2 regions of the Pantoea sp. SO10 genome follow, and region 1 is predicted to be linked to the other one. Evidence: riboswitches for the same ligand, from Rfam matches in the RefSeq annotation. Region 1 holds a riboswitch; the other holds the start of a gene.

Region 1 (4,339 bases):
ACCGAGGAGGTATAATAATTTATTGTTTCAATTATGGCAGTCGGATCCTGTACCCGGCATATATGCGACAGCAGCAATGACAAGTTGAGCCATTTATAAGGCGTACCTGCAAGGAGTCCATAAAATACATTGTATCCATCAATGAATATTGCAGTACGCACTCTTATCCTTCCTTAAGATACGAAAAAACCGGCCTGAGCCGGTTTTTTCACCCTAACGGCCAGCGAACTGAATCGCTGCGTACAGGGTTGAGTTGTGTGGCTAACTTATCAGCATTACTGGCTAAACTCAAGTTGCTCAAGGTGAAATCTAAGCCATAAAGTTTGTAAAATTAGGCTCTTCTTTCGGCTTCAGCAATAGTGCTGCAGTATTTAACTTTGAAAAATCGGGAGATATGCGAATGGTCTTGCTTCAGATTAATGGTAATTCTAATTAAAAGTAACGAGTGCAAATGAAATTTTAAAATATCCATTAACCTGAATTGCTAATTTAAATAACTATCTCAACTGACTATCCTTACTTCCGCGGCGGTTATAACCGCTGATCGCCGCCTGTTTTTTATCGATCTTGCTCTGGCAATTCACGCAGTAACGCACGCCAGCCAATGCTGCGCGACGCGCTTCCGGGATCGGTTCGCCGCACTCGTCGCAAAATTCAGCACTTTCACCGTGCCCAAGATTTTCACGAGCGCGGGCCACCGCATCATCTACCGTGGCATCAATTTGTTTGTGTACCGCACCGTCTTCTGACCAACCGCCAGCCATACTTCACCTCCGCAAATACTCATGCTCTGAGTATAAGACATGACGTGATTTGTGCCGGGCAGCTCAAATTTTCACGCGTATTTAACATGGTTGACACATCATCGCGCGCCATCCTAGACTGCGGCTTGTTCCAAGGGGTGCTCTGTTAAGGGGCTGAGATTCTACCGGCTGGCGTGTATGCGCGGGCAACGTAGTGACCCTCCGAACCTGATCCGGCTAATACCGGCGTAGGGATGCGGAACCGCAGGGCGATATCGCGCCCTGATTCCCTCTTTGTGCTTTGTAGCGGACAGTTCGCGCTCTTCAGGCGTTGCCTGAGAGTCTCTGCGCAATCGCAAAGGTGGCGACGCACATGAACGAAACACACATCATCCAGGCTCTGCTGACATTCCTGCAGCGCGAAGATAGCTCAGACGACGACTTCAACCAACTGGCCCTCGAAATCTTCGCTTATCAGTTCGCACACAATTCCCCTTATCGCCGCTTCGCCACCCAGCGCGGACGCACGCCGCTGACGGTGAAAAACTGGCGCAACATTCCCGCCATCCCGATTAATGCCTTCAAAGATCTGACGCTCAGCTGCCGTCCCACCGAGCAAATTACCGAGATCTTTATGACTAGCGGCACCACCGGCACGGTAAAAGGGCGCAGTTACCATTCGACGCTGGAGGTGTGGAAAAAATCGATGCTGCTCAATTTCCGCCGTCGCTTTATGGCGGGCCGCGATCGCATCCGCATGGGCATTTTGTTCCCGGATACCGTGGCGATGCCGAACTCCTCGCTGGCGACCTATCTTGATTTGGCGATGAAGGAGTGTGGCACGCCGGACAGCGAAGTGATGGTGGGCGAACATGGCCTCGAAACCAGTCGTCTGTTCAGTGCGCTGGAGAAAGCCGAAGCGGGCGGCGAACCCTACGCGTTGCTGGGCGCCAGCTACAGCTTTGTACCTTTGCTGGATGACATGCAGCGCCAAAAACGCCGCTTCACGCTGCCGGCAGGCAGCCGCATTCTTGATACCGGCGGTTTCAAAGGCCAGTCGCGCGAGATGGGCGCGGAAGAATTCTACGCTTCGCTCTCTCATGCCTTCGGCATTCCGCGTTCCCACTGCATCAACATGTACGGCATGACGGAAATCAGCACGCAGTTTTACGACGCGGGCAATGAGCGCTGCCCGCCGGTGAAATTCGGGCCGCACTGGATCCGCACGCGCGTGGTCAATCCGCTTACCGGTGATGATGTGCCGGACGGCGAAGTTGGCGTGCTGGTGCATCACGATCTGGCACATTTCAACTCGGTGTCTGCGTTGTTAACGGAAGATGCGGGCGTGAGGGTGCCCGGCGGTTTCCATCTGCTGGGACGCGCGACCGGCGCTGATGCCAAAGGCTGTTCGCTGACCATGGAAGCGTTTCTCGCCGGCGCGCAGGCACAGTTGTGAAAGAAATTGCCGGACATCTGCCGGGCCTCTCGGCTGACGAAGTGTATTGGCACACGCTGAGTTTCAATCATCGTGGCGAAAGCCTCGAGGTTTGCGTTCCGCAACTTGATGACGCGCAGATAAAGGCGCTCGCAGCGCGCATCCGCACCAACGCCCGCGCTTATCTCCAGCAGCTGAGCGTGGCGCAGATCATGGGCATCATTGATGAAGCGGTGGCGCGACTGCTCGATCGTCATCATCCAGTGCGCATCAAGGCCGAAAAGCTGCTGCCCATCGTCACCGGTTACGATGCCGAGATGGTGCGGCTTGGCCTTACCGGCTATCTGAAAACCTTTCGTCAACCGCAGTTAAAGCGCTTTCTGGCGGAGGATTTCGCCGATGCGCAGATGCTCGACGATTTCCAGCCGCGCCCTAAAGGCGGCTTTGCGCGCGCATATGGCCCGCAATTGTTAATGCATATCTGGGCGGGCAACGTGCCGTGCTTGCCGCTGTGGAGTTTGATTTGCGGTCTGCTGGTTAAGGCGGGCACCATCGGTAAACTGCCGGGCAATGAGCCGCTGATGGCAAGCTGGTTCACGCAGTTGCTGGCGGAGATCGATCCAAAACTGGGCGAATGTATCGCGGTGGTGTGGTGGAAAGGCGGCGATGCGCAAACCGAACTAACGTGGCTGCGTCAGCCCGATGCGCTGGTGGCTTATGGCGGAAATTCAACGCTGGCGGCGATCCAACAGCGTTTGCCGGTTACCACGCGCTTTCTGCCGCACGGCCACAAAATCAGCTTCGGAATGGTGGCGCGTTCGGCGCTGAATGTACGGCAAGGCGCGGAGCTGGCGCGTCGCGTGGCGTATGACGTGATGCGTTACGACCAGGCCGGTTGTTACTCGCCGCAAATGCTGTTTGTCGAGCGCGGCGGCAAGGTGTCGCCGGATGAGTTCGCCAGCTACATCGCCCATGAACTTGCCGCGCTGGCGCACAAACATCCGCGCCGTCCGCTGGCGAGCGAAGAGATCAACAGCATTGCCGCGTGGCGTAATGGCGAGGAGATTCGCGCGCTGGGCGGCGATCGTAGGCTTTACGGCGAGGCGGCAGACGATTGGGCAGTGGTGAGCGTTGATCATGCGGAGTCTTTATCGCCGGCGGCATTGGGCCGTACGTTGAAAGTGGTGTGCGTGGATGCGCTGGAGGAAGTGGTCGATTTGGTGGCGCCGCAGCGGCATTTTCTGCAAACCGCAGGCGTGGCGGCCGCGCCGCAGGCGTTGTTCGGCATTTCGGCTCTGCTCGGGCAAGTGGGCGTAACGCGTATCGCAGCGTTCGGCAATATGACCTCGCCGGAAGCGGGCTGGCATCACGATGGACGTTTTAGTTTGCTCGATCTAGTGACCATCACGGAGATCGAGCAGGGCGCAGAAGCGGCCGCCGAGCGTTACGCACCGTATGCGGAGTGACGCGATAACAGATCGCACATACCGTAGCGGCTAATTTATAGCGCAGCAATCAGCTGTGCGCGATAAATCGCGCCGCTGCAGATTTTGCGTGACCATATCAACATGGAGCCATAATGAAATTCTCCAACCAAACAGTTCTGGTAACCGGCGCAAGCCGCGGCATTGGTGCGGCGATCGCTAAAGCCTTCGCAGCAGAAGGCGCATTTGTGGTGGTGAACTATTTACGCAATAACGCTGCCGCTGCGGGCGTGGTTGAGGAGTGCCGCGCATTGGGCGGCGACGCGCTGGCGATTGCCGCCGACGTCACCTGTGAGCAGCGGGTCAACGCCATGATGGAGCAGATCGTCAACGCTACAGGTCGCCTCAATGCGGTGATCAACAACGCTTTCGCACCTTACGTTTTCGACACTGAAAATCGTTCACGTTTCTGGGAAACGCCGTGGTCGGGATACCAGTCACAGTTCGATGGCGCGGTAAAAGCCGCCTATAACGTCTGCCAGGCGGCGCTGCCGTTAATGCGCGCGCGCGTGCGCGGCAGTATCGTTAATCTCACCAGCGATCTGGTGGCGCGTCCTTCGGTGCCTTACCACGATTACATCACCGCGAAAGCGGCGCTAACCGGCTTTAGCCGCACGCTGGCGACGGAGCTGGGCCCGCTGGGCATTCGCGTTAACTGCGTGGCGCCCGGTCTGGTG
Region 2 (4,339 bases), on a different replicon from region 1:
CAGACCGGGGATTTCGATACGCCAGGCTTCGTCATCGGTCAGGTGGAAGTGGAATTTATTCATCTTCCACGCCGCCATTTGATCGAGCATGCGCAGCACCGCTTGCTTGCTGTGGAAATTACGCGCCACATCGAGGAAGGCACCGCGATAGGCAAAGCGCGGTGCATCTTTCGCTTCGAGCGTGGCGATAATCGGTTTACCTTCAGCCGGCACCAGCGACAGCAACGACATCAAGCCGTAGTAAACGCCAGCCTGATCGTAACCAATGATATCGGTGCCGCGCGGTGTGATGCGCAGTTCATAAGCACCGGAAACCGCCTCTGCGCCGTGGAAATGATTGACGGCGATACGGGTATGAATGTCATAACCCGCTGACTGCGGTTTGAGCCCCATCAAATCGAAACGCTGTTTAACTGCATCGGCCTGGTTGTCCGCCAATACCTCAAGATGTAAGGCAACGCCACGGCTCAGATCGACATCCGCCGCATGAACTTTCACCGAACGCGGCGTTGGGGTGATTTGTCCGCGCAGCGCGCTGGCAGGCAGTTGCGCCACATCGGCATTCTTTGAGAAGCGACTTTGCGGCAGCATTAGCACGTTTTTATCGTCGGCAATGCGCTTCCATTGGCCGCCAAACGGCTTAACAAAGTCGCTGAGGTTTTCGGTATCGGTGCTGGTGATAATTTTTGGCGTGGCATTGGCGGCGGTGACATACCAGCGCGGCATCACGTCGGTGATAAACAGCTGCCAGTATTCATTGACGATAGGGATCTCAATCGACTCACCCGCCGCGATACCTTTGAATTTCTCCGTCGGTTCCAGACGGGTTAAATCGCCGACGATATGGGTCATTTTGAACTGATCGTTATCCACCCGCAGCGTTTCGTGCACGTTGCTCATGTAGATTGCCCAGTTTTTACTGGTGAGCGCCGGACCGTTGTTGGTCAGCGTGATGGTAGCGGTGTTGCAGGATGCCCAATCGGCACCGAGTTTCGCGCAGTTCACGCCGTGATCGGCCGCCTGGTTGTCAGTGACCTGATACTGCACGCCGAACTGACTGATTTGATCGACGACCTGCTGATTACTGCGCGGGGATGAACTGCAGGCGGCAAGGCCCATCACGCTCAGCGCCAGTAAACTGATTTTTAACTTTTTCATGTTGTTATCCTTCTCCACGGAGGTAAGTCTCTGGCTCCTGCCAGATCGGGGTCAAAACAGGGTGAATGGCGCGACGACCATAAATTTGATGTCTTTCTCGTCCTGGAAGATGTTGCCGTAGCCGCCGCTATAGCTGGGAAGATCGCTGTGATTGTCGTAGCGGGTGTAGTGCAGTTTGAATTGGGTGTCTTTGGCGCGGCCTTGCTGGATGGTGTAAACCATGTCGAGGCTCCACGCGGACTCTTTCAGGCGCTGATTTTGGTCGTAGAGGGGATTGGTGGAAGGCTTCGCGTCCCAACCGTAGGCGTACGACGTACCGACTTGCCAGCCAGGTAATTGCCAGTGTCCCAGATCCACCATCACACCGGCGAAGAGCGCTTTCTCACCGTTGGCGTTCCAGTCCGAGCGTGAATCCCACCACACGTCCATGCGGCCATTCGAGCTGGCGTAAGACGGCGTCATACGTTGCAGGAAGAAGCCCTGATTACCCTCGGCTTTTACCCATGTGCCTTCGAGGCGGAAATCGAACGCGCCGAGCGTGTAGCCGAACGTCAGCGCCTGCAGCCACGCGAGGCCATCGTAAACATCGTTGATCTGGCCAACGCCGCTGTTGTCACGATCCTTCGCGCCATAAAACTGATAACTAGTGCGCAGCGGTGCATCGGCCAGCGGCAGCTGATAAGAGGCTTTGGCGAAATACTGATCCATGTAATTCGCCGCCTGGCCGTAGGCGCCTTCCAGCACCAGCGCGTTTTTAAAATCGTATTTGGCACCAAAGGATTGCAGCCACGGAATCTCCGTCACGCCATCGGCTTTACGGAAGTTGTACATGTCGCGATACCACGGCGCTTTGTATTCGTCAGTCCACATCCAGGAGACGGAAAGGGCGCCGGCGTCGCTAAAATCAAAGGTGGTGCCGGCCTCAACGCCGCGATAGGTGCCGGGCAGGAAGCTCCAGTGCGGTGCCAGCAGCGTCTGCCCGGTGGGCTGCAGATAGCCTGCACGCAGCCAGTTATCCTGCCATTTTGCCTTGATGGCGGCTTTATAGAGACTTAAGCCGCTCTTATCTCCGCTCCAGTCCTCATCCCAGCGCGTGCGGGCATTACTGAAACCAATTTCATTCGGTGCCGCCGGGCCGCCGTTGCTTAACTCCAGCGCGCCAAACGCTGCCAGATCGAGGCCGATCACCTCACCGGCGTAACCGGATGAGAAGTCGAGATTGGCATTCGCAGAGGCGTGATGCAGATTGGCATCATACTGACCGTACGAGCCTTTTTGCGGATCCATCTCTTTGCGATCGCGCTGGCGTTGCCAGTAAAACAGATTGCCAGAGAGAGTGGCGTCTTCGACAAAACCCACGGCGTGGGCGGAGGGAACCGGCACAAAAGTGCCGGCAAACAGGGCAGAGACAATGGCCGCAGAGAGCGGCGCGCGTGGAATCCGACGCATAGCAAATCCTCCGTGATGCTTCCATAAACAATTAACAAATCCGTATTGTTTCGTCATGAAACAAGTTGCCGGGGATGCTATTTTTCGCGACGCGAATTATCAATGGGATTTATTACAAAGTATGACGCAGCACGCAAAAAAGCGTCGTTTTAAGGCGTTTTATCAATAAGTTACATGAATGTGTAATTTGTTACTTTGTGAGCCAGATTCCAGGAAAGCGGCGTTTACTTGCTTTACCCCAACTTGTTCCCTATGCTCGCCAACGTAGTTTTGACTCGGGGTGCCCCTTTAATACAGGGCTGAGATACACCCGCCGACCTGATCTGGATAATGCCAGCGTAGGGAAGTCAGATGCCTGACCGCATTCGCCTTCTTGATCGCCGGTTGGGAGCCTTATGAAACAGCCTGACCTTCTTTCCCCCGCGCAACTCGCGCACTCTCTGCAACTGCTGCGTCAGCAAGCGCCGCTGGTGCACTGCATGACCAATGACGTGGTGCAAACCTTTACTGCCAACGTGCTGCTGGCACTGCAAGCTTCGCCCGCGATGGTGATCGATCCTGAAGAAGCGGCGCAGTTTGCCGGTTTTGCCGATGCGTTGTTGATAAACGTAGGTACGCTGACGCGCGACCGTCGTGATGCGATGTGGGCGGCGGTGCAAGCGGCGCAAACCGCAGGCACGCCGTGGACGCTGGATCCGGTGGCGGTCGGCGCACTAACGCTGCGCACCGCATTCTGCCAACAGTTACTGAGCCTGCAACCGGCGGCGATTCGCGGTAACGCTTCAGAAATTCTCGCCTTGGCGCAACAGGCTAGCGGCGGACGCGGTGTCGACAGTCTGCATCAGGCCGATGCCGCGTTAAGCGCTGCCCAGCAGCTGGCGCGTGATTACCACACCGTTGTGGCGGTGACCGGTGAAGTGGATTATGTCACTGACGGCGTGCAGACATTCGCCATCCCCGGCGGCAGCCCGCTGATGACGCGCGTGGTTGGCACCGGCTGCGCGTTGTCGGCGGTGGTTGCCGCCTGCACCAGCTTGCCGGGCGATCGCCTGCAGCATGTCGCTGCGGCCTGCCGCGTGATGTCGCTGGCGGGTGAGCAGACAGCGCGCCAGGTCGCCGGGCCAGGCAGCTTTGCCGCTGCTTTCCTCGATACGCTGTGGACGCTGGAGGTCGAGGCATGAAACGCATCAATGCATTGACCATTGCTGGCACCGATCCGAGCGGCGGCGCAGGTATTCAGGCCGACCTCAAAGCTTTCTCCGCGCTGGGCGCGTATGGCACCAGCGTCATCACCGCGCTGGTGGCGCAGAACACCTGCGGCGTGCAGTCGGTGTATCGCATCGAACCTGATTTTGTTGGCGCACAGCTCGATTCGGTGCTGAATGATGTGCGCATTGATGCTGCGAAGATAGGCATGCTGTCCGAAACCGCTATTGTCGAGGTGGTCGCCGAGCGGCTGAAACGGGCCAGCCTGCCGTTTGTGGTGCTGGATACGGTGATGATTGCCAAAAGCGGCGATGCGCTGCTGTCGCCGGATGCGGTGGCGAGCGTGCGCGAATTGCTGCTGCCGCAGGTATCGCTGATCACACCAAACCTGCCGGAAGCCGCCGCGCTGCTGGGACGCGCGATGGCGCAGGATGAGAAAACCATGTTGCAGCAGGGCGATGCGCTGCTCGATCTTGGCTGCGAAGCGGTGCTGATGAAGGGCGGACATCTTAGCGATGCCGAAAGC

What was found. Region 1 has a riboswitch for thiamine pyrophosphate ahead of FCN45_RS20570 (long-chain fatty acid--CoA ligase). Riboswitches for the same ligand answer to the same signal wherever they lie in the genome.
Region 2: it holds a riboswitch for thiamine pyrophosphate, as region 1 does, so the genes downstream of both, thiM (hydroxyethylthiazole kinase) here and FCN45_RS20570 (long-chain fatty acid--CoA ligase) in region 1, are expected to answer to the same signal.

Annotation. Positions count from the first base shown of each region.
Region 1 is NZ_CP040096.1:226,177-230,515, reverse strand. It holds gene FCN45_RS20580 (NYN domain-containing protein) at 1-161, opposite strand, end outside; gene FCN45_RS20575 (DksA/TraR family C4-type zinc finger protein) at 498-764, opposite strand; TPP riboswitch at 888-1,015, shown strand; gene FCN45_RS20570 (long-chain fatty acid--CoA ligase) at 1,117-2,199, shown strand; gene FCN45_RS20565 (acyl-CoA reductase) at 2,196-3,644, shown strand; gene FCN45_RS20560 (SDR family oxidoreductase) at 3,758-4,339, shown strand, end outside.
Region 2 is NZ_CP040095.1:2,734,027-2,738,365, reverse strand. It holds gene FCN45_RS12695 (beta-N-acetylhexosaminidase) at 1-1,158, opposite strand, end outside; gene FCN45_RS12690 (OprD family outer membrane porin) at 1,210-2,607, opposite strand; TPP riboswitch at 2,874-2,969, shown strand; gene thiM (hydroxyethylthiazole kinase) at 3,003-3,788, shown strand; gene thiD (bifunctional hydroxymethylpyrimidine kinase/phosphomethylpyrimidine kinase) at 3,785-4,339, shown strand, end outside.